3 regions of the Arthrobacter sp. BG3 genome follow, and region 1 is predicted to be linked to each of the others. Evidence: riboswitches for the same ligand, from Rfam matches in the RefSeq annotation. Region 1 holds a riboswitch; each other region holds the start of a gene.
The links. Region 1 has a riboswitch for thiamine pyrophosphate ahead of thiC (phosphomethylpyrimidine synthase ThiC). Riboswitches for the same ligand answer to the same signal wherever they lie in the genome.
Positions count from the first base shown of each region.

Region 2: linked by a shared signal. The riboswitch ahead of AC1MFL_RS15085 (FAD-dependent oxidoreductase) and the one ahead of thiC (phosphomethylpyrimidine synthase ThiC) in region 1 are both predicted to bind thiamine pyrophosphate.
Region 3: linked by a shared signal. The riboswitch ahead of AC1MFL_RS10535 (ECF transporter S component) and the one ahead of thiC (phosphomethylpyrimidine synthase ThiC) in region 1 are both predicted to bind thiamine pyrophosphate.

Region 1 is NZ_CM155270.1:3,706,962-3,716,477, reverse strand. Features, by position in the region: gene trmD (tRNA (guanosine(37)-N1)-methyltransferase TrmD) at 1-765, opposite strand, end outside; gene rimM (ribosome maturation factor RimM) at 766-1,380, opposite strand; gene AC1MFL_RS16670 (RNA-binding protein) at 1,494-1,736, opposite strand; gene rpsP (30S ribosomal protein S16) at 1,738-2,160, opposite strand; gene AC1MFL_RS16660 (hypothetical protein) at 2,366-2,803, opposite strand; gene AC1MFL_RS16655 (VOC family protein) at 3,202-4,077, opposite strand; gene AC1MFL_RS16650 (amidohydrolase family protein) at 4,177-5,259, opposite strand; gene AC1MFL_RS16645 (GNAT family N-acetyltransferase) at 5,263-5,757, opposite strand; TPP riboswitch at 5,834-5,941, shown strand; gene thiC (phosphomethylpyrimidine synthase ThiC) at 5,937-7,772, shown strand; gene AC1MFL_RS16635 (alpha/beta hydrolase) at 7,815-8,564, opposite strand; gene ffh (signal recognition particle protein) at 8,623-9,516, opposite strand, start outside.
Region 2 is NZ_CM155270.1:3,343,306-3,352,821, reverse strand. Features, by position in the region: gene AC1MFL_RS15110 (DUF3107 domain-containing protein) at 1-214, shown strand, start outside; gene AC1MFL_RS15105 (hypothetical protein) at 287-589, shown strand; gene AC1MFL_RS15100 (4a-hydroxytetrahydrobiopterin dehydratase) at 645-1,310, opposite strand; gene AC1MFL_RS15095 (thiazole synthase) at 1,392-2,207, opposite strand; gene thiS (sulfur carrier protein ThiS) at 2,213-2,449, opposite strand; gene AC1MFL_RS15085 (FAD-dependent oxidoreductase) at 2,446-4,008, opposite strand; TPP riboswitch at 4,001-4,134, opposite strand; gene thiE (thiamine phosphate synthase) at 4,161-4,868, shown strand; gene AC1MFL_RS15075 (ferritin-like fold-containing protein) at 4,947-5,618, opposite strand; gene AC1MFL_RS15070 (RNB domain-containing ribonuclease) at 5,660-7,180, shown strand; gene AC1MFL_RS15065 (DEAD/DEAH box helicase) at 7,492-9,285, shown strand; gene AC1MFL_RS15060 (DNA-methyltransferase) at 9,294-9,516, shown strand, end outside.
Region 3 is NZ_CM155270.1:2,370,243-2,379,758, forward strand. Features, by position in the region: gene mnhG (monovalent cation/H(+) antiporter subunit G) at 1-39, shown strand, start outside; gene AC1MFL_RS10520 (DUF4235 domain-containing protein) at 57-320, opposite strand; gene AC1MFL_RS10525 (DUF4386 family protein) at 445-1,242, shown strand; gene AC1MFL_RS10530 (heme-degrading domain-containing protein) at 1,244-1,792, opposite strand; TPP riboswitch at 1,978-2,121, shown strand; gene AC1MFL_RS10535 (ECF transporter S component) at 2,186-2,818, shown strand; gene AC1MFL_RS10540 (ABC transporter ATP-binding protein) at 2,818-4,473, shown strand; gene AC1MFL_RS10545 (energy-coupling factor transporter transmembrane component T family protein) at 4,470-5,273, shown strand; gene AC1MFL_RS10550 (UDP-N-acetylglucosamine 1-carboxyvinyltransferase) at 5,370-6,893, shown strand; gene AC1MFL_RS10555 (glutamate--cysteine ligase 2) at 7,014-8,198, shown strand; gene AC1MFL_RS10560 (O-succinylhomoserine sulfhydrylase) at 8,298-9,506, opposite strand; gene AC1MFL_RS10565 (rhodanese-like domain-containing protein) at 9,507-9,516, opposite strand, start outside.

The sequences.
Region 1 (9,516 bases):
GTCGACGACGTCGTACCCGAGGTCCGCGAAAGCGGTGCGGTCAGCGCGGGGCAGCTTGGCGGCGTCGAACGCCTCAAGCAGGTCCGGGCGGCGTTCGGCGGTGCGCCGGTACTGTTCGTGCCGGCGCCACTGGGCAATCTTGCCGTGGTTGCCGCTGAGCAGCACCGCAGGCACCTCGCGGTCCCGCCAGTTGGAGGGCTTGGTGTAGACGGGGTACTCCAGCAGCCCGTCGGCGTGTGATTCCTCCACGAGTGACTCCGGGTTGCCGACGACGCCAGGCAGGAGGCGGCCGATGGCCTCCACCATGGCCAGCACCGCCACTTCGCCGCCGTTGAGGACGTAGTCGCCAAGGCTCACGGGCCGGACCGTGAAGTGCCCGGCGGCCCATTCCATAACGCGTTCGTCGATGCCTTCGTAGCGGCCGCAGGCAAACACCAGCCGGTCCTCTTCGGCCAGTTCGTGGGCCGTGGCCTGGGTGAACCGCTCGCCCGCCGGTGAGGGCACGATCAAGACCGGCTTCGCAGCCCCCGCAGGACGGTCGGCCGCGACGGCTGCCAGCGCCTGCGCCCAGGGCTCGGGCTTCATGACCATGCCGGCGCCGCCGCCGTACGGGGTGTCATCGACGGTCCGGTGGCGGTCCGTGGTGAAGTCCCGGAGGTCGTGGACGTTCAGCTCCAGCAGGCCGTCCTGGCGGGCCTTGCCGATCAGCGAGAGTTCCAGCGGTGCCAGGTAGTCGGGGAAGATGCTGACGACGTCGATCCTCATCTAGGCGCTGTCCCCGGCGCCGGCGCGGCCTTCAGTGGTGTCGGTTCCCGCGGGCTTCGGCCCGTCCACCGGCTTCGGCTCCTCCTCGGACTTGGCCTCGTCCTCGGCGTTGACCTCGAAGAGGCCCGGAGGCGGGGTGACTAGGATGTAGCCGTCCCCGACGTTGACCTCGGGGACGATCTGTTCCACGAAGGGGATCAGGACTTCCTGGCCGTCCGTGGCGGTGACGACGAGCAGGTCCTGGACCGGGAGGGTGTGCAGGCCGGAGACCTTGCCGACCACCTGGTCGCCGACGCGGACTTCCAGGCCTTCGAGCTCGTGCTCGTACCAGCCCTCGTCGTCCTCATCGTCGTTGAGTTCTTCGGTTTCGACGAACAGCTTGGCGCCGCGGATGGCCTCCGCCTCGTTGCGCGTCTCAATTTCCTCGAAGGCGAGCAGCAGGATGTCCTTGTTCCAGCGTGCGCTGATGATGGTGAGCGGACCGGCCGAGGCCGGCTCCACCACGAACTGGGTCCCCGCGACGAAGCGGTCGCCGGGCGCGTCCGTGAGCACCTGGACGGTTACTTCGCCGCGGATGCCGTGGGGCTTGCCGATTCGTGCCACCTGAAGCTGCATCTGTTCCTCTGTTCGGGGTTGGTGATTCTGTGGATCTACTGGGGAAAGCAGTCCGGCCCCTCCACCATTATCTGGTGAAGGGGCCGGGCTCAAGACAAGTATTGCTGAAAGCGTTACCGGCGGCGGTCGGTGTCGACGACGTCGACCCTGACCGGCTCGCCGTCCGCCAGCGCTGCCACCACAGTGCGCAAGGCGCGTGCGGTGCGGCCCTGGCGGCCGATCACCCGTCCGAGGTCGTCCTGATGAACGCGCACTTCGAGGGTGTCCCCGCGGCGGTTGTTCTTCGCACTGACCTTGACATCCTCAGGACTGTCAACGATCCCCCGGACGAGGTGTTCGAGCGCTTCTGCCAGCAAGTTACTCAGCCTCGGTGGTCTCTGCTGCGGCGTCGGCGGGAGCCTCGGCAGCGTCATCCTTCTTGGCCTTCTTGGTGATGGCTTCCGGGATAATCACGGAACCCTTTTCCGGGGTCACAAAGGCAGCCTTGGGAGCCTTGGTCTTCAAGGTGCCCTCCTGGCCCGGGAGACCCTTGAACTTCTGCCAGTCACCGGTGATCTTGAGGATCGCGGCAACCTGCTCGGACGGCTGTGCGCCGACGCCGAGCCAGTACTGGGCACGGTCCGCGTCGACCTCAATGTACGAGGGCTCTTCGGTCGGGTGGTACTTGCCGATCTCTTCGATGGCACGGCCGTCACGCTTGGAGCGTGCGTCCATGACGACGATGCGGTAGTACGGTGCGCGCATCTTGCCAAAGCGCTTAAGGCGAATCTTTACGGCCACTTTTGTGGTCACTCCTGTTTCTGAAACGGGGTCGAGCCCGGCGTTCTGCACCCGTGGGGCGGGCCGTACTAGGGGGTTCTAAAAGGACAGGATCCAGACGCGGAGAGAGGGGCCACGCAGATCGAGTACCTGTTTATTGTGCCAGATCAGCGGCGGGATTTCGACTTGACACCCCCTGGCCCCATATTTCCCGGCGCAAGGTGGCTCAGGAAGTCCAGACGTAGAGGCCGGATCTGCTGGCGGGGTCCACGCCGGCGGCGAGCTCGGCGAGCTGCCGGACGTACCGGGCGGCCTGCTCCACACCGAAGGGCATGTCCTCCTCGGCGGCCCAGCTTTCGGCGACATCAGCCAGGACGTCGCCTTCCCCTTCGGTCTCATAGCTGAGCAGCTCGGCCAGGGCACGGACCATCGCGGGCGGGACGCCCAGGAGGGAGTCGCTGGCGACATCCACCATGGCCAGCTCGTAGTCGGCGCCCGCAGCGTGGACGGCAGTTCCGGCCAGGTCGCCCAGGCGCTCAACTTCGAAGTCGCTGATATCCGCAATCCGGACGGCCCCGGGGGCCGCGGCAGCGCCGCCGTCGAGGGCTGCGGCACGCTTAAGGGCTTCATCGTGGGTGGAGACAAAGATTTCGGTGAATCCCATGGAGCTCGTCCTTTTGTGTCTGGCGGCGCTGGTCCGCTGTTTTCTGCGTCGCTTCAGCCTAGCCGCTTGCGCCCGGCCGCGCCCCGGCTGGACATGCCCTCCCCTGATCGCGACCAGTGGACATAAAGCCACTATGTCCACTCCTGGCCTCGGCCGGCGGACATGCTCCGCGGTCCTGCCAGCGGGAAGTGGACATGCCCTCCGCCGATCCCGGCAGCACCCCGCCTCACTCACCCCAGCCCGCTGGACATGCCCTCCCCTGACCGGCACGAGTGGACATATGGCCATTATGTCCAGTCGCTGCCGCCCGCACTGGGCATGTCCCCGGGTCCCAGCCGGGGGATTCCAGCGGGGCGGGCGCCGGGGACGGCCGGTTGGGCGCCGGGGACGGCTGGTGTTCAGCGGACGGCGACGCGGATCCGGTTGCGCCACGGGTCCTCGAAGCGCAGTTCGGCTCCGGTGTGGTGGGACTGGACTCCGGCGGTCCTGAGGCGGTCGGCGAGGGCGCCGATGTCGTCTCCGGCCGGCACTTCGATCAGCACCTCGCCAAGTCCCAGGGTGTCGCGGCGCGGGCCGGCGCCGCGGCTGTTCCAGACGTTCATGGCCATGTGGTGGTGGTAGCCGCCGGCCGAGACGAACAGGGCCTGGCCGTGCCAGCCCGCGGTCTTCTCGAAGCCGAGGGTTCCGACATAGAAGTCCCGGGCGGACTGGACGTCGCCGACCTGGAGGTGGACGTGGCCGACGCCGGCCTCGGCCTCGCGCTGCCCGCTGACGGATTCCTCGGTCAGGAACTGTTCGAGGTAGCGCTGCGGCGGCAGCGCCAGGCTGTCCATGACCACGTTGGTGCCGTCCCAGGACCAGGCGTCGCGGGGACGGTCCCAGTAGAGTTCGATGCCGTTGCCCTCGGGATCGTTGAAGTAGAACGCTTCGCTGACGAGGTGGTCGGCGCTGCCGGTGAAGGACTGCGGTTCGTACTGCGCCGCGCTGGCGACAGTGGCGGCGAGGGAGGACTGGTCACCGAAGAGCAGCGCCGTGTGGAAGAGGCCGGCCTCGCCGCGGGACGGCACGCTCAGCCCCGGCGCCGGCGCAAGGTGGACCAGCGGCTTCTGCCGGCGCCCGAGGTAGAGCCCGCCGTCCTGCTCCGCCACGATGTCGAGGCCGAGTGCGCGCTGGTAGTAGTCCGTCATGACCTTCATGTCGCCGACCTTGAGCATCACGGTGCCCATGGTGAGTTCGGCGGGAAGTAGATCCCGGGTGCTGGTTTCTGCAGTCATGTGATCGCTCCGGGGCTTGGCGGCCACCGCCCTTCGATGACCTCATACAGGGTAAATTACTTGAAGCTTCAATTTATTCCTAATGGAGAAGGAGTGTTCCTACCGGACCAGTTCCCCGCGCAGCACGATGTTCTGCGGCTCCCGCAGGGTGGCCAGGTTGCGGCGCGGATCCTCGGCGCAGACCAGCACGTCGGCGCTGGCACCGTCGGTGATGCCGGCGGCCCCCAACCAGGCCCGGGCAGCCCAGGATCCGGCGTCGAGGGCCGCCGTCGCAGGAAGTCCGGCGGCGTGCAGCGCCTGGAGTTCGTCGACGATGCGCCCGTGCCTGATGACGCTGCCGGCGTCCGTCCCGGCGTAGATGGTGACTCCGGCTTCGAAGGCCGCCAGGACACGTTCCGCCCGGCCCTCCCAGAGAGAGCGCATGTGCGCCGCGTAGCGGGGGAACTTCGCTTCCGCCTGCGCGGCGATGCCGGGGAACGTGGCGATGTTGATGAGCGTGGGGACGATCGGAACACCCTGTTCGACGAAACGCGCCAGATGCCGCGGGAGCAGGCCGGTCGCGTGCTCGATGCAGTCGACGCCGGCGTCGAGCATGTCGTCCAGGGTGTCTTCGGCGAAGCAGTGCGCCGTGACCCGGGCGCCTTCGTCGTGGGCGGCCTCGATGGCACCTTTCAGCACCCCGGCGGGGAAGCTAGCGGCGAGGTCGCCGGCGTCCCGGTCGATCCAGTCCCCCACGAGTTTGACCCAGCCGTCACCGGCCCGCGCCTGCTTGCGCACGGCCTCCACCAGATCCTCCGGCTCCACCTCGACGGCGAACCCGCGGAGGTACCGCCGGGTCCGGGCGATATGCCGGCCCGAGCGGATGATGCGGGGCAGGTCCGCGCGGTGCTGGATCCAGCGGGTGTCGTGGACAGCACCGGCATCGCGGACAAGGAGGGTTCCGGCGTCGCGGTCGGTCATGGCTTGTTCTTCCGCCAGCTCCTCCGGGACGTCCCCGCCGGGGCCAAGCCCGATGTGGCAGTGCGCGTCGACCAGCCCGGGGATGACCCAGCCGTCCAGGACGTGGTCCGGGGCAGCGGCGGGCCGCTGGAAGGTCAGAACGCCGCCGACGGACCACAATCCGCGGTGCTCCCTGTCGGGTCCGGTGAGGACGGTGCCGGTGAACTCGATGATGCTGGTCATGGCTTAAAGCCTAATCCGCATCGCGAGCCGCCGGCCCAGCTCATCCAGCCCCAGCTCCGCTTCGTGGGACCGCACGGCGGCCAGCGCGGGCCCGGGGTCGGCGAGTTCCTCGAAGCCACAGCTCGCGTAAAACGGCGCATTGAACGGAATCCCCGCGAAGGTGCAAAGCGTCATCGACTGATAGCCACGGTCCCGGGCCTCGCCGATGGCGGCCTCCACCAGCGACCTTCCGAGCCCGCGCCTGGCAGCGTCGGGATGCACGGAGAGTTGTTCCAGGTGGGGCTGGCCGCCGACCTCATCGACGCGGGCAAACCCCACGGGCGGGCTTCCGGCGACCAGGATGAAGAGCGGAACACCCGTCGCCGGCAGCTCCGGGAGCCCCTGGTGCCCCAGCTCCGCTTCAAGGAGGCGGTCAGCCGCCGCTTCAACAGCCGGCAGGGCCGCGAGGTCTTCCGGCGCCGCCTCCCTGATGCGGGGCACGGCCCTGGACTGCGTCACGATGCCACGGTAACACCGGGCCGTGACGGCCGCCGTCACACTCGACAGCCGCCCGGGCGGGACGTGGTAGCTTCGTCTACGACCACACGGGTGCCCTTGCAGGGGCTGAGATCGGGCTGACGCAGCCTGCGACCGTTGAACCTGTCCGGGTAATGCCGGCGAAGGAAGTGAGTATTTCCGTGAACACACCATTGACGCAGCACAGCCCTGTCCAAAACCTGTCAGCCGGCAGGCTGACGGGCCAGATTGAGCCGGCCGCCCCTACGCGGTCGCTGGAGTCCCATTCCCTGGCGTTTGACCAGGACACGGAACACGGCATCCGCGTCCCGGTGACCGAAATCGCCCTGGCGGGCTCCCCCGACGGTACCGGGAACCCCCCGTTCCGGGTGTACCGCACGGCCGGCCCCGGCAGCGATCCGGTCCGCGGGCTGGAGCCGTTCCGGGCGCCCTGGATTGAAGCCCGGGAGGACACCGAAACTTACGCCGGCCGGGAACGGGCGCTGCTCGACGACGGCAAGTCCGCCGTGCGCCGGGGCGCGGCGTCCGCGGAGTGGAGGGGTGAGCGGCCGGTGCCGCGGCGCGCGGTCGACGGCCGGACGGTCACGCAGATGCGCTACGCACGGGACGGGGTCATCACCCAGGAGATGCGGTTCGTGGCGCTGCGGGAAAACTGCGATGTGGAGCTGGTGCGCAGCGAGGTCGCGGCGGGCCGCGCCATTATCCCCAGCAATGTCAACCACCCCGAATCCGAGCCGATGATCATCGGTAAAGCGTTCCTGGTGAAAATCAACGCCAACATCGGCAACTCCGCGGTGACCAGCTCCATCGCCGAGGAAGTCGACAAACTCCAGTGGGCCACGCAGTGGGGTGCGGACACGGTGATGGACCTCTCCACCGGGGACGACATCCACACCACGCGCGAATGGATCCTCCGCAACTCCCCTGTCCCCATCGGCACGGTCCCCATCTACCAGGCGCTGGAGAAGGTCAACGGCGAGGCGAACGCCCTGACCTGGGAGATCTTCCGGGACACCGTGATTGAACAGTGCGAGCAGGGGGTGGACTACATGACCATCCACGCCGGGGTGCTGCTGCGCTACGTGCCGCTGACCGCGGACCGGGTCACCGGCATCGTGTCCCGCGGCGGAGCCATTATGGCCGGCTGGTGCCTGGCCCACCATCAGGAGAACTTCCTCTACACCCACTTCGATGAGCTCTGCGAAATCTTCGCCCGCTACGACGTCGCGTTCTCGCTCGGTGACGGCCTGCGGCCCGGTGCGACCGCAGACGCCAACGACGCGGCGCAGTTCGCCGAACTGGACACCCTGGCCGAGCTCACGCAGCGGGCCTGGGAGTTCGATGTGCAGGTCATGGTGGAGGGCCCGGGACATGTGCCGTTCCACCTCGTCCGGGAAAACGTGGAGCGCCAGCAGGAACTCTGCAAGGGCGCCCCGTTCTACACGCTCGGGCCGCTGGTGACCGATATTGCTCCGGGCTATGACCACATCACCTCCGCAATCGGCGCCACCGAGATCGCCCGCTACGGCACCGCCATGCTTTGCTACGTCACCCCTAAGGAACACCTCGGCCTGCCCAACAAGGACGATGTGAAGACCGGCGTCATCACCTACAAAATCGCGGCCCATGCCGCCGATCTCGCAAAGGGACATCCGGGAGCGCACGAACGCGACGACGCTTTGTCCAAGGCACGGTTTGAGTTCCGCTGGCGGGACCAGTTCGCGCTGTCCCTGGACCCCGTGACGGCCGAGGCGTTCCACGACGAGACGCTGCCCGCGGAGCCGGCCAAGACGGCCCATTTCTGCTCGATGTGCGGTCCCAAGTTCTGCTCCATGCGGATCAGCCAGGACATCCGCGATGAGTACGGGTCCGCGGACTCACAGGCCGCGCGGGCCGAACTGGCCGCCGGGATGCGGGCGAAGAGCACCGAGTTCCTGGCCTCAGGCGGCAAGGTCTACCTGCCGGCGCCTGCCGTGGGCGGCCCCGCACCCCGCTAAGAGGGCGGACCGCACCGGGCGGAGCAGGGCGCCCCGCCCCGCTTAGGAGGCGTGGGCGTGCTGCTGACGGCCGACGTCGGCGATGAACGCCCGGATGAGCCGGTTGCCCTCTGCTGAATCCTGGGGCCGGTGCCCGCCCGCCGCGGTGCGGTGCAGGGCGCCGGTCTCACGCAGGTAGCCTGCGATCTCCTCATACAGCGGCTCCCAGCCGCCGGTCAGGACCAGCGTCGGGACGCCAGGGACGATCTGCAGCGGGGCTTCCCAGGGCGGAGCCTGCAGCCGCAGGCGGCGCGCCTCCCGCTGGTCCTCCGGACTGGGCGCACCCAGGGTCGCTTGCGCCGGGGTATGGGCCGCGAACACCCGACGCACGAACTCGCGGTGGAAATCCTCATCGCTCAGGTGGTGGCGGACTTCGAAGAGCGGCTGCATCAAGGCGCGGTGCGCGGCTGTCGCCGGCTGGTCCGCGGTGAGCGAGAGGCAGGCCGGTTCCACGAGGGTCAGGGAGTGCACCAGGTCCGGCCGTTCCACGGCGGCCATCATGGCGGAGATGGCCCCTTGCGAATGGGCCACGACGTGCCCGCCGGCCCGGCTGCGGCCGTCGTCGGACAGGGCGCGGAGGACAATGGCGGCGTCGGCAGCGAAGTCCGTCTCCAGCGGCTCGGCGACGGGGTCATAACCGTGGCGGCGCAGGAACAGCGCGTCGTAGTTCAGCGCCATTCCGTGCTGTTTCGGCCACGCGGCAGCGCCGAAGCTGCCGGCTCCGTGGACGAATACTACGCGCTGCTTGTACATGGTCTAACCCTATGACACCGGCCCGGCAACGGGCCGCCGACATTTCGGCTGAAGGGCCCTATTTGCCGCCGCCGAGGAACTTGTCGAAGCCCTTGGGCAGGTTCAGCTGGGACGGATCGAAGTCGCCGCCCTGCTGCCCGAAGGCGGCACCGGTGGGAAGGGCCTTGGCGCCTTCGGCCCGGCGGGCCTGGGCGTCCTTGAGCTCCTGCGCGGCCCTGGCCGGGTTGCCGGAGCGGGCCTTCTTCTTGGGTGCGCTCTTGGCGCCCTTGCGGGCCCCTGCGCCGCCCATGCCGGGCATTCCCGGCATTCCGGGCATGCCTCCGCCGGCGGCCATCTTCTTCATCATCTTCTGGGCCTGGGCAAAACGTTCCAGCAGGCCGTTGACCTCGGAGACATGCACACCGGAGCCGCGGGCAATCCGGGCCCGGCGGGAACCGTTGATGATTTTGGGGGCGACGCGTTCATGCGGGGTCATGGAACGCACGATCGCCTCGACGCGGTCAATTTCACGCTCGTCGAACTGCTCGAGCTGCTGCCGGATGTTCTGCGCTCCGGGCATCATCATGAGCATCTTCTTCATGGAACCCATGTTGCGGATCTGCTGCATCTGGGAGAGGAAGTCCTCCAGCGTGAAGTCTTCCTGGTCGGCGAATTTCTTCGCCATCCGGGCAGCCTCGTCCTTGTCCCAGGACTTCTCCGCCTGCTCGATCAGGGTGAGCACGTCACCGAGGTCGAGGATGCGTGAGGCCATGCGGTCCGGGTGGAAGAGTTCGAAGTCGTCCAGGCCTTCGCCGGTGGACGCGAACATCACGGGTTTGCCGGTGACGGAGGAGACGGAGAGCGCGGCGCCGCCGCGGGCATCGCCGTCGAGCTTGGAGAGCACGATGCCGGTGAAGTTGACGCCTTCGTCGAAGGCCATGGCCGTGTTGACGGCGTCCTGGCCGATCATGGC
Region 2 (9,516 bases), 360 kb from region 1:
GATCGGCATTCAGAACATCGGCCGCGAAATTGTCCTGGAATCAACCCAGGATGCCGACACCGTGGCCAAGGTCGTCAGCGAGGCCCTCGCGAAGGGCACAGAGCTGCGCCTGACGGACGAAAAGGGCCGCCAGATCATCATTCCCGCAAACGTCCTGGGCTATGTCGAAATCGGCGCCGAGGAAGTACGCCGCGTCGGTTTCGGCGCCCTCTAGCGACCACCCGGTGCTGCCCCTCCGGGCAGCACCGCAGCTGACCCGGTCCACCGATCCGCGAGGAGTCCGAACATGCTTTCCCTGATTGTGGTTGCCCTGGTGACCGTGGCCGCGGGCTTTGTGGTCTGGGCCAACGACAAGCGGCACGCCAAATACGGCATTGCGGTGCCTGCAGGAATATCGCTTGCCGTGGGGATGCTGAGCTGGATCATCTTCATGGCCGCCGGCTTGGGCTACCAGCCCGGGCTGACCTGGATTCCGTGGGTGCTGCCCATGGTCCTCGGTGCCGCCGCCTCCGTGGCCGCTGTGCTCTACCTGGGCAAGACCCGCACCAGCCGCGACACCGCCCGGCTCACCGCCATCCTGCGCTACTAGGCGGGCCGGCCCGCGGCCTGGCTGCCTGGCTGCCTGGCTGCCTGGCTGCCTGGGCTCAGGTTTCCGGCCCGTGGCCTGTTTCCGTGCAGAGGCACAACCGGTTTCCCTGCGCATCCGTGACCACCACCCAGCTGGGTGCGTGGTCATGGTTCATTAACGCCCCGGTGGCTGCCGTCTTCTCCAGCACGGAACCGGATTCGGCCAGGCTGCGGTGGATGTCGAGGTGGAGCCGGTTGGGGTTCGGGGCGGAGGTCGCCTGGAACCAGAGCGTCGGGCCCCGCCCGAAGGGGTCCACCAGGCCATCGGATCTGCCCCGGCGGTAGCCCAGTGCCACCCGCCAGACCTCCGAGATGGCGGCCGGGTCCTCGGAGTCGATGGCCACCTCGATGGTCCGGTAAAGTCCCGGCTCCGCGGCGGCGCCGATCCGTGCTGCCGCTTCGACGGCGGCCGTCGCGGCCGCGACGTCCCGCAGCGTGACTTCGTCCCCGGCGTCGTGGGAGCTGTACCGCAGGAAGACCCGGTTGTAGCGCCAGTCCAGATCCGGGTGGTGGTTCTGTTCTTCTGCAAGGCGTCCGACGGCGGCGATCAGTTCCAGCGCCGCAGCCGCCGAAGGCGCCTTGTAGACGGTGACGAGACCGCCCAGCCGGTACCTCCAGTCCGGCAGCTCCGCCAGGGCCGCATCGAGCTGCTCCTGGGTGAGGACGTCCTCTGTGGCTGCCATGGCAGCCTCCTTCGCTGTGTCGTGCCAGGCCTTCCGGCCCGAAGTCCCCCACCCCGGGAGAACGGGGAGGAGTCGTTCGGCCTACAGGAATTCGGCCCGGCCATCCATCGCCGAGGATGCCAGCGAGTGCTCCCGGCGCGGGATCCTGCCGGCCCTTTTTGCCAGCCTACCTGCGATCACCGCGTGCTTGAAGGCCTCCCCCATCAGCACCGGATTCTGCGCGCGGGTCACGGCCGTGGCCAGCAGCACGGCGTCGCAGCCCAGCTCCATGGCAAGCGCGGCGTCCGAGGCCGTGCCAATCCCGGCGTCCAGGACCACGGGAACGGAGGCCCGCGAGACGATCAGTTCGATGTTGTGCGGGTTCAGGATGCCCAGGCCGGTACCGATCGGCGCCCCCAGGGGCATCACCGCGGCGGCCCCGAGGTTCTCCAGCCGCAGGGCCAGCACCGGGTCGTCGTTGGTGTAGGCGAAGACCTTGAATCCGCGGCCCACGAGTTCCTCGGTGGCCTCGACGAGTTCCACGGCGTCCGGCAGCAGGGTCTGCTCGTCGGCGATGACTTCCAGTTTCACCCAGTCCGTTTCGAGGGCTTCGCGGGCCAGTTCGGCTGTCAGCACGGCGTCCTTGGCGGTGAAGCACCCAGCGGTGTTGGGCAGCACGCGGATGTTGTGGTCCAGCAGCAGCTGGAACAGCGAGCCGGCCTCCGCCGGCGAATAGCGGCGCATCGCCACTGTGGTCAGTTCGGTGCCGGACGCCAGCAGCGCGGCCCCCAGACCGTCCAGGCTGGGCGCCCCGCCGGTGCCCATGATCAGGCGCGACCCGAGCTCCACTCCGTCGACCATGAACGGATCCGCCGCGGCGGGCTTTACTCCCGGCGCTGCTGTTGTGGTGTCCTCCATGCTGCTCATCCTCCCTGTACCGCCGTGACCAGCTCGATGTCGTCGCCGTCGGCGAGCGCGGTGCCGTGCCACTGGCTGCGGGGAACCACCTCGGCGTTGCGGGCCACGGCGACGCCCAGTTTCGTGCCGTCCGCGGACTGTCCGTTGGGCGCCAGCGGGCGCCCGGTGACCTGGCTGACCAGGGTGCTGACCGAGGCGCCGTCGGCGAGGATGTGCTCGTTTCCGTTCAGTTTGATGTTCATACCGTTTCCTTGCTGTGCTCAGGGTTGGGATTGGCGTTGCGGGGGGCTGTTTCCTGCGTGCCGCCCGCGGGCATGCCGGCAACCGACGTCGGGGCTGCCGATTTGGCGTCGGCCGGCGTGCCGGCAGCGAACCGGCCCGGCCGGAAATGGGCCCAGCGGGGGTCCGCGACGCCGTCCAGCAGCTGGCGGCAGATCTCAGCCGCCGCGGGCGTCAGCAGGATTCCGTGCCGGAAGAACCCGGTGGCGATGATCAGACCCGCAACGTCCCCCGGACGCCCCTGCTCCGCCACCCGGCCCAGCAGCGGCGCGTTATCCGGGGTCCCCGGGCGGGCCCTCGCGGTGGCCTCAAGCAATTCCAGTTCGGCGACTGCGGGGACCAGTTGCTGGGCGTCGCGCAGCAGCTGGTAGACGCCGCCGGCGGACACGGCGGCGCCAGCCGGGGCCGCGCCCCCAAAGGTGCCGCCAGCCGTAGCCCGGCCCGTAGAGGAGCCGCCGGTCGGCGCAGCCGGCGCTCTGTCTCCCCCACCGAGATCGTCCTCCCGCTGGGTGGCACCGATCACGACCGTGCCGTCCTGCCGGGGGACGATGTACACCGGCACGCCGCGGACCAGCCCCCGCACAGTGGAGGTCAGCAGCGGCCGCAGTCTCGCCGGCACCCGGAGCCGGAGGATGTCCCCGTGGACCGGCCGCAGCGGCAACCGGAGTCCGGCGGGCAATCCGTCCAGCGACGCGGCCCCCAGGCCGTTGGCCACAATGGTCTCGCCCGCCTGGATGAAGCCTCCGCCTTCGAGGCTGGCACCGACCACCCTCCCGTTCTCCCAGAGCAGCCCGGCGGCGCGCCGGCTGACGGTGTGGCAGTGGCTGTCCGCGGCCAGGAGTTCCCCCATCCGGGCGAGCAGGCGGCGCGGGTCCACCTGGTGGTCGGCGGGAATGTCGAAGGCGCAGGAGATCCCCGGGCTCAGCAGCGGCTCGCGCATCCGCGCCGCGCGGACGGTCAGAGGCTCCACGGTCAGGCCGTATGCCTGCTGGACGGTGCGCAGGTCTGCGAGCGCCCGGCGGTCGGCAGCGTCGGCACCCACGGCGAGGGTCGGCGTCGTGAGGTACCCCGTGGCGGTGCCGGTCCCGCCGGCGGCGCTGGCGTCGGCGCCGGTCCTGCCGTCGGCGCCGGTCCTGCCGTCGGCGCCTGCGGAACCCGTTGCGGTGTTGCTGGCGCCCGTTCCGGGGCCGCCGTCTCCGCGCTCGAGTCCGGCAGCGAAAGCCGGCCAGAGGCGGGAGGACTCAAGCATGAGCTCCAGGAGCGCCTCCTCCTGGTAGTGAAGTTCACTCACCGGGGCAAGCATTCCGGCGGCAGCCCAGCTGGCGCCGCTCCCGGGGGCATCATCGATCAGGGCCACGGACCGGCCCGAGCATCTCGCCGCCCAAGCGATCCCGTGGCCGACGACGCCGCCGCCGATTACAGCAACGTCGTAATATTTCCGGGCTCCGGCGTCATCATCGGAGGCGGCGGCTGCCGCTGCTTCAGTAAATGCGGCCGCGCCGCGGGCGGATATGTCGCCCATGAGGATTCCTTCCCTACGCCGGTACTAGCCGGATCAGGTCAAGCGGTCGGCTCTGACGCCCTCTCAGCCTGCGGCGCCGGACGCCAAAGGCATGGACGGCTGCGGCGGGCTCCCGCGGTATTGGCCCAGTTTAGAGGAACTAGGCTGGACCTATGAGCCAGGATGCCGTCCACACCACCGCCCGCCTTTACCTCTGCACCGATGCCCGACGGGACCGCGGCGACTTTGCCGACTTCGTGGATGCGGCATTTGCCGGCGGAGTCGACATCATTCAGCTGCGCGACAAGTCCCTGGAAGCAGCCGAGGAGCTGGAACTCCTGGAAGTCCTGCACCAGGCAGCCCAGCGTCACGGCCGGCTCTGGGCCGTCAATGACAGAGCGGACCTCGCCTCGCTTTCCGGGGCTCCGGTGTTCCACATCGGGCAAAAGGACATCCCACTCGGCGCCGCCCGCGACTTCCTCGGCAAAGGCGCCGTGATCGGGCTGTCCACGCACACCCCGGAACAGGTCGATGCCGCCATCGCGGCCGCCCCCGGCCGCAACGGACTGGACTACTTCTGTGTCGGGCCGGTCTGGGCCACCCCGACGAAGCCGGGGCGCGCCGCCGTCGGGCTCGAACTCGTGCGCTACGCGGCCGACGCCATCCGCCGGGCCGAGGCAACAGGCGGGGGCAAGACCGCGGGCAAAGTCGCGGGTGTCGTGCCGTGGTTCGCGATCGGCGGCATAGACCTCGGAAACGTGGAGCAGGTCGTGGAGGCCGGCGCCCGCAGGATCGTGGTGGTCCGCGCCATCACGGAGGCCGACGATCCCGCGGCCGCCGCCAAGTCACTGCTCGCCGCACTCGACGCCGCGGAGCGCTGAGTCCGGGCTGCCCGGTTAGCCGGCCAGGCTGCCCGGTTAGCCGGCCAGGCTGCACGGTTAGCCGGCCAGGCTGCACGGTTAGCCGGCCAGGCCGAGTTGCGCCATCCGGCGCGAGTGGTTGGCCGCCAGTTCCGCCATCAGCCCGCGGACGAGTTCCCTGGTCCGGTCCTCGTCGGCGCCGATCAGGCCGCCGAGGAACGCGTGCTCGAAACTCACCCGCTGGGCCTGGGTCAGGGCCTCGCCGAGCAGGCGTCTTGCCCACAGCGCCAGCCGCGACGCCAGCCTCGGGTCATCGGCGAGGGCGGTCTTGAGCCGCTCCCGCAAGACGGCCGTGGCCTCCTCATCGGCCTGGATCTGCTCCACCAGGGCCCGGGTGTCGGCGTCGACATAGCGGGAGATGGCGCGGTAGAAATCGGCGGAAACGGTGTCGATCACATACGCCTTCATCAGGGATTCGTACCAGTCCGCGGGGCGGGTGCGTTCGTGGAAGTGGTCCACGGACGGCTGGAACGGCAGCATGGCGGCCTCGGTATCCAGGCCCATGGCCTCGAGCTTGGCGCTGACGAGTTCGTAGTGCTGGAATTCGATCACGGCGATCCGGCCCAGCACCGCGCGGTCGTGCAGCGTGGGTGAATAGCGGGCATCGGAGGAGAGCCGTTCGAAGGCGGAAAGCTCGCCGTAGGCCATCACGCCGAGCAGATCCATCAGAAAGCTGTTGTAAGGGGCAGGATCGGCCGGGGATGCGCTCATGATTCAAGACTAATGGGGCAAATGAAGCTAATCTGATTTTCGTGTCCCATCATCGTCTGACCCCGAATGTGCACCAGCAGAAGAACCAACTTGCCGAGGCGCTCAACGCGCTGCGCACCACGCTGGAACTGCCGGGCCCCTTCCCCGAAGACGCGCTCCGGGAGGCGAAGGAAGCCGTGGCCGGGCACGAGCTTCCGGAGCTGGATTTCACGCATATCGACTTCGTGACCATCGATCCGGCGTCCTCCACCGACCTGGACCAGGCGCTCTTCATCGACCGTTCCGGTGCCGGCTACAAGGTGTTCTACGCGATTGCCGACGTCCCCTCCTTTGTGGCCCCCGGCGGGGCGCTCGACGCCGAGACCCGCCGCCGGGGCCAGACCTTCTACACCCCGGACGGCCGGATTCCGCTGCATCCGGAAGTCATCAGCGAGGAAGCGGGAAGCCTGCTCGCCGGGCAGCTGTGTGCCGCCTTCGTCTGGGAATTCATGCTGGACGACGCCGCCGAGGTCTCTGCGGTGCAGGTCCGCCGTGCGAGGGTGCGCAGCCGTGCCAAGCTGAGCTACCACGGAGTGCAGGCCGAGCTCGACGCCGGCACCGCCGCGCCCGTCCTGGAGCTGCTCAAGGAAGTCGGGATGAAGCGCGTGGAGCTGGAACGGCTCCGCGGAGGCGCCAGCCTGAACATGCCGGAGCAGGAAATCGAACAGCTGCCCGACGGCGGATACCGGATCGTGGCTGCGCCGCCGCTGCCAGTGGAGGACTGGAACGCCCAGATTTCCCTGATGACGGGAATGGCGGCGGCGGGGATCATGCTGGCGGGCAAGGTCGGCATCCTGCGCACGATGCCGCCGCCGGATGAAGCCTCGCTGGCGCATTTCCACCGCCAGACCCGCGCCCTGGGCAAACCCTGGGACGGCCAGATGAGCTACGGCGAGTACCTGCGCACCCTCGACCCCACCGACCCCCGGCAGCTGGCGATCGTGCACTCGGCTGGCATGCTGTTCCGCGGCGCCGGCTACACACCTTTCGACGGCACGGTTCCCGAGGCCGCCATCCAGGCCGCCATCGGCGCCGCCTACGCCCACTCCACGGCCCCGCTGCGCCGCCTGATCGACCGCTTCGTCCTGGTGATCTGCGAGGCGCTCAGCAACGGCACCGCTGTTCCGGACTGGGCCCGCCAGGCCCTGCCGTCCCTTCCCGCGATCATGGCGGCGTCTGACCAGCTGGCCGCGAGGCTGGAACGCCTCTCGCTCGACACCGTCGAGGCGGCGCTGCTGGTCAACCACGTCGGCCAGGAGTTCGACGCCGTCGTCATTTCCGGCTCCAAACCCGCCCGGAACGGGAAACCCGCCAACGGGAAAACAGCGAACGGCAGGAACGGCAACGGCGCCGCCGGCACCAAGGCGGGCAACGGAAGCGGGCCCTCCGGGATCGTGCAGATCGCCGAGCCTGCCGTCACCGCCCGCTGCCCCGGCGAACTGGAGCCGGGCACCCAGGTCCGGGTCCGGATTGTGTCCTCCGACATCGCCACCCGCGAGGTCAGGCTGGAGCTGGTGGGCTGAGCGCCCGGCAGGGTTCCCGCGCGCATCTTTTCTGACACAGCGCGGTCCGTCGAGGTTCCGGGCCGCGTACAGCTAGACTGGAAGGGTAGATATGGATGCCCGGTCGTTGATTTCCTTGATTTTCGAATTCAACAAGCCCGCCCCTACGCGATCTTGAGATAGACCCGCTGGTCCCCAGTGCCAGCAATTAGATAGCCCGCGATCGGCTTCCACTGGAATTGCCTGCGCGCCTGAGCGTGCTCCGGAACGGCCACCCGGCCGGCCCCGTTGAGCAAGCAGCGCAGCCCAAAATGAATAAGGAAACTCCCCTAGTGAGTGAATTGCACACGCACCAGCTTCTGACCGACGAATCCGGAACGGAAACGATCGAGCCGGAAGAGACCATCATCTCGGACGAGAAGCCGCATGAGATCGCCGAGAAGACGTTCGCGGACTTCAACGTCCGCGCCGATATCGTGGAGTCGCTGGCCGACGCCGGCATCACGCACCCCTTCCCGATCCAGGCCATGACGCTGCCGGTCGCCCTCAGCGGCCACGACATTATCGGCCAGGCCAAGACCGGCACCGGCAAGACCCTTGGCTTCGGCATCCCGGCGCTGCAGCGCGTCGTCGGACCGGACGACGCCGGCTACGACGCCCTCCCCGCTCCCGGTGCCCCGCAGGCCCTCGTGATCGTGCCGACCCGCGAACTGGCCGTCCAGGTCGCCGGCGACCTGCAGAACGCCGCCCGCAAACGCAACGCCCGCATCACCACCATCTACGGCGGCCGGGCCTACGAGCCGCAGGTTGAGTCGCTGCAGAAGGGCGTCGAGATTGTCGTCGGTACCCCCGGGCGCCTCATCGATCTCTACAAGCAGAAGCACCTCGTCCTGAAGAACGTCAAGATGGTCATCCTGGACGAGGCCGACGAAATGCTCGACCTCGGCTTCCTGCCCGACGTCGAGACCCTCATCGCCGGCACTCCCGCCGTCCGCCAGACGCTGCTGTTCTCGGCCACCATGCCCGGCCCGGTCGTCGCCATGGCCCGCCGCTACATGACCAAGCCGACACACATCCGCGCCGCCGACCCGGACGACGAAGGCCTGACCAAGCGCGACATCCGCCAGCTGATCTATCGTGCCCACAGCATGGACAAGATCGAGGTTGTTGCCCGCATCCTGCAGGCCCGCGGCCGCGGCCGGACCATCATCTTCACCAAGACCAAGCGGACCGCCGCCAAGGTAGCCGAGGAACTGGTGGACCGCGGCTTCGCGGCCGCCGCCATCCACGGCGACCTGGGCCAGGGCGCCCGCGAGCAGGCGCTCCGCGCCTTCCGCAACAACAAGGTGGACGTCCTTGTCGCCACCGACGTCGCCGCCCGCGGCATTGACGTCGACGACGTCACGCACGTCATCAACTACCAGTGCGTTGAGGACGAAAAGATCTACCTGCACCGCGTCGGACGCACCGGCCGCGCCGGCAACAAGGGCACGGCCGTGACCTTCGTTGACTGGGACGACATGCCCCGCTGGGGCCTGATCAACAAGGCCCTGGGCCTGAGCGTCCCGGAGCCGGTGGAAACCTACTCCTCCTCCCCGCACCTCTTCGAGGAACTCGACATCCCTGCAGGCACCAAGGGCCGTCTGCCCCGCGACAAGCGCGTGCTGGCCGGCGTTGACGCCGAGGTCCTGGAGGACCTGGGCGAGACCGGCAAGAAGAACGCCCCCCGCACCGGACAGGCCGGCGGCGGCCGCGACGCCAGCGCCCGCACCGGCGGACGTGACAGCGCCCGCACCGGCGGACGCGACGCCAGCGCCACAGGCACCACCGGCGGCGGCCGTGACGGCGCCCGCACCACCGGCGGCAGCCGCGACACCCGCCGCAGTGGCGGCGCCACCGCCGCTAAGGACAGCGGACGCTCCGGCGACCGCCGTCGTCGTCCGGCCGAGGCTGAAGCCAGCACCGGTCCCGCCGCCGAGGCACCGACCCGGTCCGGTGCGGCCGCACCGACCGAAGTCGACCGCGCCACCCGCGCACGCCGCCGCACCCGCACCCGCCGCCACAACGGCGAAGTGGTTGCCGGCGAGGCACAGGTCGGGGCTCCGGCAGGCAGCACCGAGGCCTAAACCCCCTCATGACTGACACCGTCTGGGCGCCGGACGGCGGCAATCTGGTGGTACACGCGGACAACGCGGAGTACCTCCCGACGCTGCCGGACGGCGCCTTCACACTCATTTACGTGGACCCGCCCTTCAACACCGGCCGGGTCCAGAAGCGCCAGGAAACCAAGATGGTGCTCAATGCCGGCGGCGACGGCGACCGGGTCGGGTTCAAGGGCCGCTCCTACGACACGATCA
Region 3 (9,516 bases), 1.3 Mb from region 1:
AGCGACGACGACCCCGACGCGGCCACCGACAGGCGGTAAGAGCTAAACGATGCGCCCTAAACCACGTCCTGGCTCTTGGCGAAACGCGTGACCGCGCGCTGCGTGCCGTGGTTGGCGAGGACCTGGATGATGGCGCTCACAGCTGCCGAAATCAGCGCGAAGGTTAGCGCTGAGCGCAGCGTGGTGGGCACATCCTCATCGTGGCCCTTGGGCGGCTTGTTGCCCGTGGATTTCTCCCACACGGTGTCAACGAGTTTGGTGCCGACGTAGCCGGCGAGCAGGCTGACGCCGGTGCCGAGCAGTTTGATGAAGATGTTCATTCTTCGGACTCCTAGGGGAGGAAACAGGGCTTCCCCTAGCCTAGCGCCCCTCGCCCGGCGCCCGGCGCTCCAGCCAGGGACCAACGCCCCTGTCCGGCGGCCCGGTCCGGACGTACCTTCGAGGATGGCACGACGCCAAACCCGCGCGCCCGGGCCCGCCCGGCAGCCGGCCACCGATTCGGCCGGCGGCCGGACCTGGCGCCGGCTCTATCTCTGGGCCGGGATCTCCTCGGTATTGTTCGTGGCGCTGCTGATGCTGGCACTGGTCCTGGACTTCGCCGCCCCGCCCCCGGTTCATGGCGGCACCGAGACGCTGGAGTTCATCGCGCGGAACAAAGGGAACTATGTTGCCGAACAGCTGCTCTGGATCATGCCGAACATCCTGCCGGTGCTGGTGTTCGTTGCACTCTTCGTGGCGCTCGCCCCGCTGGACAAGAGCCTGGCCCTGCTCGCCGCAGTGATCGGCGGCCTGTCGTGGGGTCTGATCCTTGCCGTCCCGGTCACCAGCAGGGGATCGGTGGGGCTCGTCTATCTCAGCGACCGTTACGCCGCCGCCGCCGACGACGCGGCCCGGCTCCGCTACTCGACCGCCGCCGAAGCCATCATCGCCGAAAACAACACCCCCGCCGTCGCCGGTGTCCTGTCCGCGGCCGGCATCCTGCTCATCTCCATCGTCATGCTGAACGGGGTGCTGCCGCGGGCCCTGGCCTGGCTGGGGATCGCCACGGGCGGGCTGGGCATCGTCGCGGAAGCCCTCCGGCACGCCGTCCCGGAGATCTACGGGGGCTACGGGGTGCTGATGTGGGTCTGGTTTGTCGCAGCGGGGATTGCGCTGATCCGGCTGGCCGGGCGGACACCCCGGCGCCCGAGCGAGGCGCCGGCACCGCGGGGTCGCGGCGGGACCGCAGCGCCGGGCGGCTGAGCTACCGCCCGGGGGTCACGGCGCGGCCCAGGATCTCCGACAGGGCTTCGACCACCAGCTCATGGTCGGCCTTCTGCGGCAGCCCGGACACCGTGACGGTGGCCACCATCCCGGTCCCGCGCACATAGATGGGGAAAGCCCCGCCGTGGGCGGCAAACTCCTTCTGGTCAAACCAGGCGTTGTCCTCGATCCTCCGCCCGGCGGCCCGGGACCGAAGACCCACCAGCAGGGACGGGACTTCGTAGCGGACGGCCGTGCGCTGCTTGGCCCTGATCCAGCGCTCATTGTCCGGTGTGGCGCCTTCCAGCGCCGCGTGGAAGAGCACCTGCTCGCCCTTGGTGATGTCGATGGCGATCGGGTGGGAGCGCTGCCTGCCGAGTTCAACCAGGAGCAGCCCCAGGTCCAGGGCGTCGTCCTTGCCGAAAGACTGGAACTGCAGCTCATCGATTTCGGCCAGGATGCGGCCGATGAGCGCGGCCAGCGATCCGTGCGGCTGCTCGTCGGCGGAGTCCGGATCGTAGCCGGAGGGCGGCACTGCTGAGTTGGTCACGTGTTCCAGCTTCCGTTGGTTGGCCGCCGGCGCGTGGGCGCGGCATCCGGTGTTCCCGTGCCTTGCCGACTCTACCAAGCAGGGGGTTCCGGGTCACCGGCGCGGCGCCGGCGCATTGTGACGGCTGACCCCGGAACCCAGCCGCCCGATGGGTGTAAACTTAGCCACGCCCACAAGGGCGATATTCAATACGACAGGGGAGCGCCGCCGTCGGGCATCACCGGAGGAATCCGGGGACACCACAGGTGGGCGCTGAGAGTGCGGACAGCCGCAGACCCTCGAACCTGATCCGGTTAGTACCGGCGCAAGGGAGTCGAGTTCTCAGAGTGCCCGGAACAGCGGCGGAAGCTGCGGCCCCGGACACCCTCCCCTCCTGTTCCTCAGGAGGACGACATGACTGATACATCTGCCAAGCAGACGCTCACCGGACGCAACTACAACTGGCGTGTGGTGGACATTGTGGTGGCCGCACTGATCGCGGTGGCCGGCGGCGTGATCTTCTGGGCCTGGTCCCAGGGCGCCAACCTCATTGCCGCCCCCGTCAACGCGTTCTACCCGCCGCTGACCGGGCTCTATGCCGGCGGCTGGATGATCCCGGCGGTGCTGGGCATGCTCATCATCCGCAAACCGGGCGCCGCACTGTTCTGCGAAGCCGTGGCCGCCGCCGGTGAGCTGATCATGGGCTCGCAGTACGGCACCACGGTGCTCATTTCCGGCATCCTGCAGGGCCTCGGCGCCGAGCTGGTCTTCGCCGCCTTTATGTACAAGAAGTTCAACCTGCCGGTGTCGCTGCTCGCCGGTGCCGGTGCCGGCCTGTTCTGCGGGCTGAACGATTCGTTTCTGCCCTGGGGCTGGAACATCGCCTACGCCGACGGCGACAAGCTGGCCTACATCATCTTCACGGCCATCTCCGGCGCCGTGATCGCCGGCGGACTGTCCTGGCTCGCCACCCGGGGCCTGGCCAGGACCGGTGTGCTGAGTTCCTTTGCCTCCCGCAAGGCGGCCACGGAGCCTGTCTTCTCCTGATGTCCGCCTCCAGCACGTCCGCCGGCAGCGGGTGCCGCCCGGCCACGGTCACCGCGCGGGGCTGGGGCTGGCGGCACGCCGGCCGGCCCCGGCCCGCCGTCAGCGGCCTGGACCTGGATATCCGGCCCGGTGAGCGGGTGCTCCTGCTGGGTCCCTCCGGCGCCGGCAAATCAACGCTGCTCCACGCCCTGGCCGGGGTACTCGGCGACAGCTCCGCCGGTGGCGCCGAGCGTGCTTCCGGCGGTGCTGCAGGCCGTGCCGCTGCGGATGCCGAGGATGCGGACGAGACCGGCCGCCTGCTGATCGACGGCGCCCCGCCCCGGGCCCAGCGCGGCCGGGCAGGACTCATGCAGCAGGACCCGGAGACCCAGGTGGTGCTCTCGCGCCTGGGCGACGACGTCGCCTTCGGCGCCGAAAACCTGTCCGTTCCGCCGGCCGAGATCTGGCGGCGGGTGGCGGAAGCACTTGACGACGTCGGGCTGGGCCGGCTGCCGCTGGACCATCCGACGTCGGCACTCTCCGGCGGGCAGAAGCAGCGCCTGGCCCTCGCCGGCATCCTGGCGATGCGCCCCGGCCTGATCCTGCTCGATGAACCCACCGCGAACCTGGATCCCGCCGGTGTCCTGGAAGTCCGCGACGCCGTCGGCCGCTGCCTGGACAAAACCGGGGCCACCCTGGTGGTGGTGGAGCACCGGGTCTCCGTCTGGAAGGACCTGGTGGACCGGATCGTGGTGCTGCAGCCCGGATCCGCCACGGACTCCGCCGTGCTGATCGACGGGCGCCCGGACGAGGTCCTGGCCCAGGCACGGGACATGCTCACCGCGGCCGGCGTCTGGGTCCCGGGTTACGTGCCGCCGACCCGGCCCCGGGGTGCAGCGGGCGCCGCCGCCGGCGCGGCCGGGCACACCGCTGCCGCCCACGCGGCGCGGCAGTTGCTGCTCGCCGCGGAGGACCTGGCCGTGTCGCGCGAACGGCCGCGGCGGGCCGGGCTCCGCGGAGGCTTCCGCCCGATCCCGCCGGTGCCCGTGCAGTCCGGCATCACGGCCCAGGTCCGGGCCGGCGAAGCGCTGACCATCACGGGTCCCAACGGCTCCGGCAAGTCCACTTTCGCCCTGACCCTCGCGGGCCTGCTCGCCCCGGTCTCCGGCACGGTCTCCGCCACGTTGCCGCTCAGTGCCGGCGCGGGGATCGACCCCTACCGGTGGAAGGCGCAGCAGCTGATCGCCCGGATTGGCACCGTCTTCCAGGAGCCCGAGCACCAGTTTGTCACCGGACGCGTGCTCGATGAGCTGATGTTCGGGCCCCGGCACCTGGGCCGCGGCGAGGACCGGGTGGACGAACTCCTGCAGCGGCTTCGGCTCACGGAGCTGGTGGACGCCAATCCCTACACCCTCTCCGGCGGTGAGAAACGGCGCCTGTCCGTGGCCACCGTGCTCGCCGCCCATCCCCAGGTGCTCGTCCTGGACGAACCGACCTTCGGACAGGACGCCAACACCTGGGCCGAACTCGCCTCCTTCCTCTCCGAACTCCTCGACGACGGCACCGCCGTCGTGTCCGTGACGCACGATGCCGAATTCAGTGAGGTCCTGGGCGGCACCGAGCTGAGCCTCGGTGCCCCCGAATCCCGGGAACCGGGGAAGGTCGCAGCGCCATGAGGCAGGAACTGACCCTGCGCGGCAACCATGCCCTGCTGGCCCGGGCCAACCCGCTGGCGAAGTTCGCCGCGGTTATGCTCATCACGATGGTCCTGGCGCTGTCCATCGACTGGGTGTCCGCCTCGGTGGCGCTCGGCTTCGAACTGGCCCTCCTTCCGCTGGCCGGGCTGACCCCGGGAGTGCTCTGGCAGCGGGGCTGGCCGCTGATCCTGGCCGCGGCGCTGGGCGGCTGGAGCACCACGATCCTGGCACCCGACAGCGGAAACATCCTGCTCGATGCCAGGATCTGGTCCATCAGCGAAGGATCCCTCGAGCTCGGGCTGGGTTTCATGCTCCGCGGCCTGGCCATCGCGCTGCCGGCCGTGCTGCTGATGAGCTGCACCGACCCCACCGATCTGGCGGACGCCCTCGCGCAGAAGGCGAAACTGCCGCACCGCTTTGTCCTCGGGACGCTTGCCGCGATGCGGCTGGTGGGACTGATGGCGGAAGAATGGCAGACCATCGGCATGGCACGCCGCGCCCGCGGCGTGGGCTCGCACGGGAACCCGCTGCAGCGGCTCCGCGCCACCCTGGGGCAGAGCTTCGGGCTGCTGGTGCAGGCCGTCCGGCGCGCCTCCCGGCTCGCCGTCACCATGGAGGCCCGGGGCTTCGGCGGCGCGCAACGGACCTGGGCCCGGAAATCCGTCTTCAGCGGCCTGGATGCCTGGGTGTTCGCGGGCGGACTGCTGATTGCCGGCGCGGCCGTCGCCTCTGCCCTGGCCGCGGGAACCTGGAACATGGTCTTCCTCGCGCGGCAGTAACGCCCGTTATCGCACCGGACGGGTAGCCGTGTGAGGTTCGCGGCATTCCGTCCCAAATGCCCGGCATTAATAAATCATGCGTGATATTTTCTTGGGATGACTCAAGAGACTGCTGAACACGTTGGCGCCCTCCTCCGCGACGCCCGCCGCCAGAAAGGCTGGACCCAGGGGCAGCTCGCGGCCGAGCTCGGAACCAGCCAGAGCGCCATCGCCCGGATGGAACAGGGGAAGCAGAACCTCAGCCTGAAAATGATCCAGCGGCTTGAGACCATCTTCGGCCGGAGCATCGTCAAGGTGGGCCGGCCGGCCATGACGCACCTCCGGGTGGAGGGCGGCCGCACCCTGTCCGGATCCGTCGACGTCAACAGCAGCAAGAACGCCGGCGTCGCCCTGCTGTGCGCCAGCTTGATCAACCGCGGCACGACGACACTGCGCCGGCTGGCCCGGATCGAAGAGGTCAACCGGATCGTCGAGGTCCTGACCAGCATCGGCGTGGAGTGCAGCTGGCTCAACGCCAACGACCTGCAGATCCGCCGCCCGGCCGTGCTGGACCTCGACTCGATGGACGTCGAGGCCGCCCGCCGTACCCGCAGCGTCATCATGCTGCTCGGCCCGCTCCTGGACGAATCCAGCGAATACCGCTTGCCCTACGCGGGCGGCTGCGACCTCGGCACCCGCACCGTGCAGCCGCACATGCAGGCGCTGCGGCAGTTCGGCCTCAGCGTCGACGCCAAGTCCGGTTTCTACGCGGTGCAGGCGCCGCCGTCGGACGGGCACGACCGCTCCTTCGTGCTCAGCGAACGCGGCGACACCGTCACTGAAAACGCCATCATGGCCGCCGCCCACCGCAGCGGAACCACGATCATCCGCAACGCCAGCCCCAACTACATGGTGCAGGACCTCTGCTTCTACCTGCAGATGCTCGGCGTCGGGATCCAGGGCGTGGGCACCACAACCCTGAAGATCACCGGCCGGCCCTCGGTCGACGTCGACATCGAGTACTTCCCCTCCGAAGACCCGATCGAGGCGATGAGCCTGATCACCGCCGGGATCGTCACGAACTCGGAAGTCACGATCCGCCGCGTCCCGATCGAGTTCATGGAAATCGAGCTCGCGACGCTGGAACAGATGGGCCAGCGGCTCGAAGTGTCCGGCGAGTACCTGGCCCGCAACGGGCGCACCCGGCTGGTGGACGTCACCACCAAGCCCTCGGAACTGCGCGCCCCCGAGGACAAGATCCACCCCATGCCCTTTCCCGGGCTGAACATCGACAACCTGCCCTTCTTCGCGGTCATCGCCGCGAACGCCCAGGGCCAGACGCTGATCCACGACTGGGTTTACGACAACCGCGCGATCTACCTGACCGAGCTGAACAAGCTCGGCGCCCAGGTGCAACTGCTCGACCCGCACCGGATCTACGTCAACGGGCCCACCAGGTGGCGCGCGGCCGAGGTTGGCTGCCCGCCGGCACTGCGCCCCGCGGCCTGCCTGCTGCTGGCGATGCTGGCTGCCCGGGGTGTCTCGGAACTGCGCAACATCTACGTGATCGAGCGCGGCTACGAGGACCTGGCCGAGCGGCTCAACACCATCGGTGCGAAGATCGAGTACTTCCAGGACTGACCCCGCTGCGCACCTCCAAGCAACGCGGGGTCAGATCACGCCCGTCCGGAGCGCCTCCATGGGCGCGGAGTGACCCCGCGTTGTTGAGCGTTTCGGCGGATCCTGCCGCACAATAGAAACATGCGCACCTTCGGCGTGGAGGAAGAACTGCTCATAGTGGATCCCGAAACGGGGATGCTGCTTGCCCTCGCCGATGTGATGCTGCCCAGCCTGGTCCCGCCGATGCCGGACACCGGCCTGGCCGACCCGGGACAACCGCAGGCCCATGAGGACGCAGACTTCAGCTACGAGCTCAAGCTGGAACAGATTGAAACCCAGACCCGGCCGTGCCGGGACTACACCGGACTGCTCCGCCAGCTGCATCAGGGCAGGGCCCTCGCCGACCAGGCCGCACGGGTTCACGGCGGCCGCGTGGCCGCCCTGGCCACCTCACCCCACGGCTCCGCCACCCACCTGACACCCAAGCAGCGCTATATGACCATGCAGCGGCGTTTCGGGCTCACGGTCCGGAACCAGCTCACCTGCGGACTCCATGTCCACACCTTCGTGGAGTCGCCGGAGGAGGGTGTGGCGGTGATGGACCGGATCCGCGACAAGCTGGCGGTGCTGATCGCGCTCAGCGCCAATTCCCCCTACTGGAACGGTGCGGAGACGGGGTTCGAAAGCTACCGGACGCAGGCGTGGAACCGCTGGCCTGGCTCGGGGCCGACGATGATTTTCGGCAGCCTGCCGGTGTACCGGCGGGTGGTGACCCGGCTGGTGGAAAGCGGCGTCCTGATGGACGAGGGAATGGTGTATTTCGACGCGCGGCTGTGCCGGCACCATCCCACCGTGGAGGTCCGGGTCGCCGACGTCTGCCTGCGGGCCGAGGACGCGGCGCTGATCGCCGTACTGGTGCGCGCCCTCGTGGAGTCGGCGTCCCGGGAATGGAACGACGGCGTGGATCCCGCCCCGGTCCCGACGCTGCTGCTGCGGATGGCCGCGTGGCAGGCCAGCAACTGCGGGCTGCGCGGTCAGCTGCTGGACTTCGGAACCTTCACCCCGGCCCCGGCCGCGGAGGTGGTCCACGCGCTGGTCGACTTCGTGGCCCCCGTGCTCGAGGAGCAGGGCGAGCTGGAAATGGTGCGCGCGGGCGTCGGCCGGATCCTGGCGGAGGGCACCGGTTCGCAGCTGCAGCGCCAGCCTTTCCGCTCCGGCGGGCTGGCTGCCGTCGTCGAACGGGCCGTCGAAGTGACCATGCGGGGAGCCGCCATCGGCGGCCCGGCGGACGAGGGCTCGTCCCTCGGCCGGGTCCGCCGCGGCTGAGCCCGCCCCGTTCACCGGGCGGCCGCCTGACCACCAGCGGGACGGCCCGGAGCCGGGCGTAGCCCGGCAGCGCCGGCCCGGACCCTGGACAGGGGGTGTCTAGACCTGCTTGAGGGCCTGGGCGAGGTCGCGGGTCAGGTCCCCGAGGTCCTCAAGGCCCACCGAGAGGCGCACGACGCCGTCGCTCAGCCCGATCGCCGCGCGCCCTTCGGGCCCCATGGCGCGGTGCGTCGTGGTCGCGGGGTGGGTGATGAGGGACTTCGAATCGCCCAGGTTGTTGGAGATGTCGATGATCCGCAGCGCATCCAGCAGCACAAAGGCGGCCTCCTTCGCCGAACGCCCGGCGGACGGGGAGAGCTCGAAGGTCAGCACGGTGCCGCCGGCCTTCATCTGCCGGGCGGCCAGCTCGAACTGCGGATGGGACGGCAGCAGGGGGTACCTGACCCAGCTGACCGCCGGCTGCGCCTCGAGCCATTCGGCCAGCCGCAGCGCGGAGGCGGACGAATGGTTCACCCGCAGGGCCATGGTCTCCAGCCCCTTGGTCAGCACCCACGCGTTGAACGCCGAGAGCGCCGGGCCGGTGTGGCGCATCAGCTGCTTGACCGGGCCCCCGATGAACTCCTTGGTGCCCAGGATCGCGCCGCCCAGCACCCGGCCCTGGCCGTCGATGTGCTTGGTGCCGGAGTAGACGATCACGTCCGCGCCGAGGTCCCCGCAGCGCTGCAGCAGGGGAGTGGCAAAGACATTGTCGACGACGACGGTCGCCCCGGCCGCGTGCGCGAGTTCGCTGACCGCCGCGATGTCCACGATTTCCTGCATCGGGTTCGACGGCGACTCGAAGAAGACCGCCGTCGTCGGCTGCGAGAGCGCAGACCGCCACTGCTCCAGGTCCGGGCCGTCCACGAAGACCGCCTCGACACCCCAGCGGGGGAGGATCTCGTTGAGGATCACGAAGCAGGAACCGAAGAGCGAGCGGGCCGCGACCACCCGGTCGCCGGCGGCCAGCAGGGCACCGAGCGCGGTGAAGACCGCGGACATGCCCGAGGCCGTGGCAAAACATGCCTCGGTGCCTTCGAGCAGCCGGAGCCGCTCCTGGAAGGTGGCCACCGAGGGGTTTCCGTAGCGGGAGTACACAAAGCGTTCGTCCTCGCCCGTGAAGGCGCGCTCTGCGGCGGCCGCGGATTCGTAGACGAAGCCGGAGTTCAGGAAGATCGGCTCGGACGTTTCCTGGAAGCCGGTGCGGTCGAGGCCGCCGCGGACGGCCTGGGTATCGGCGCTCCAGCCGGCGGCGTCAGGGTTGAAGGTCACTTAGTGCTTT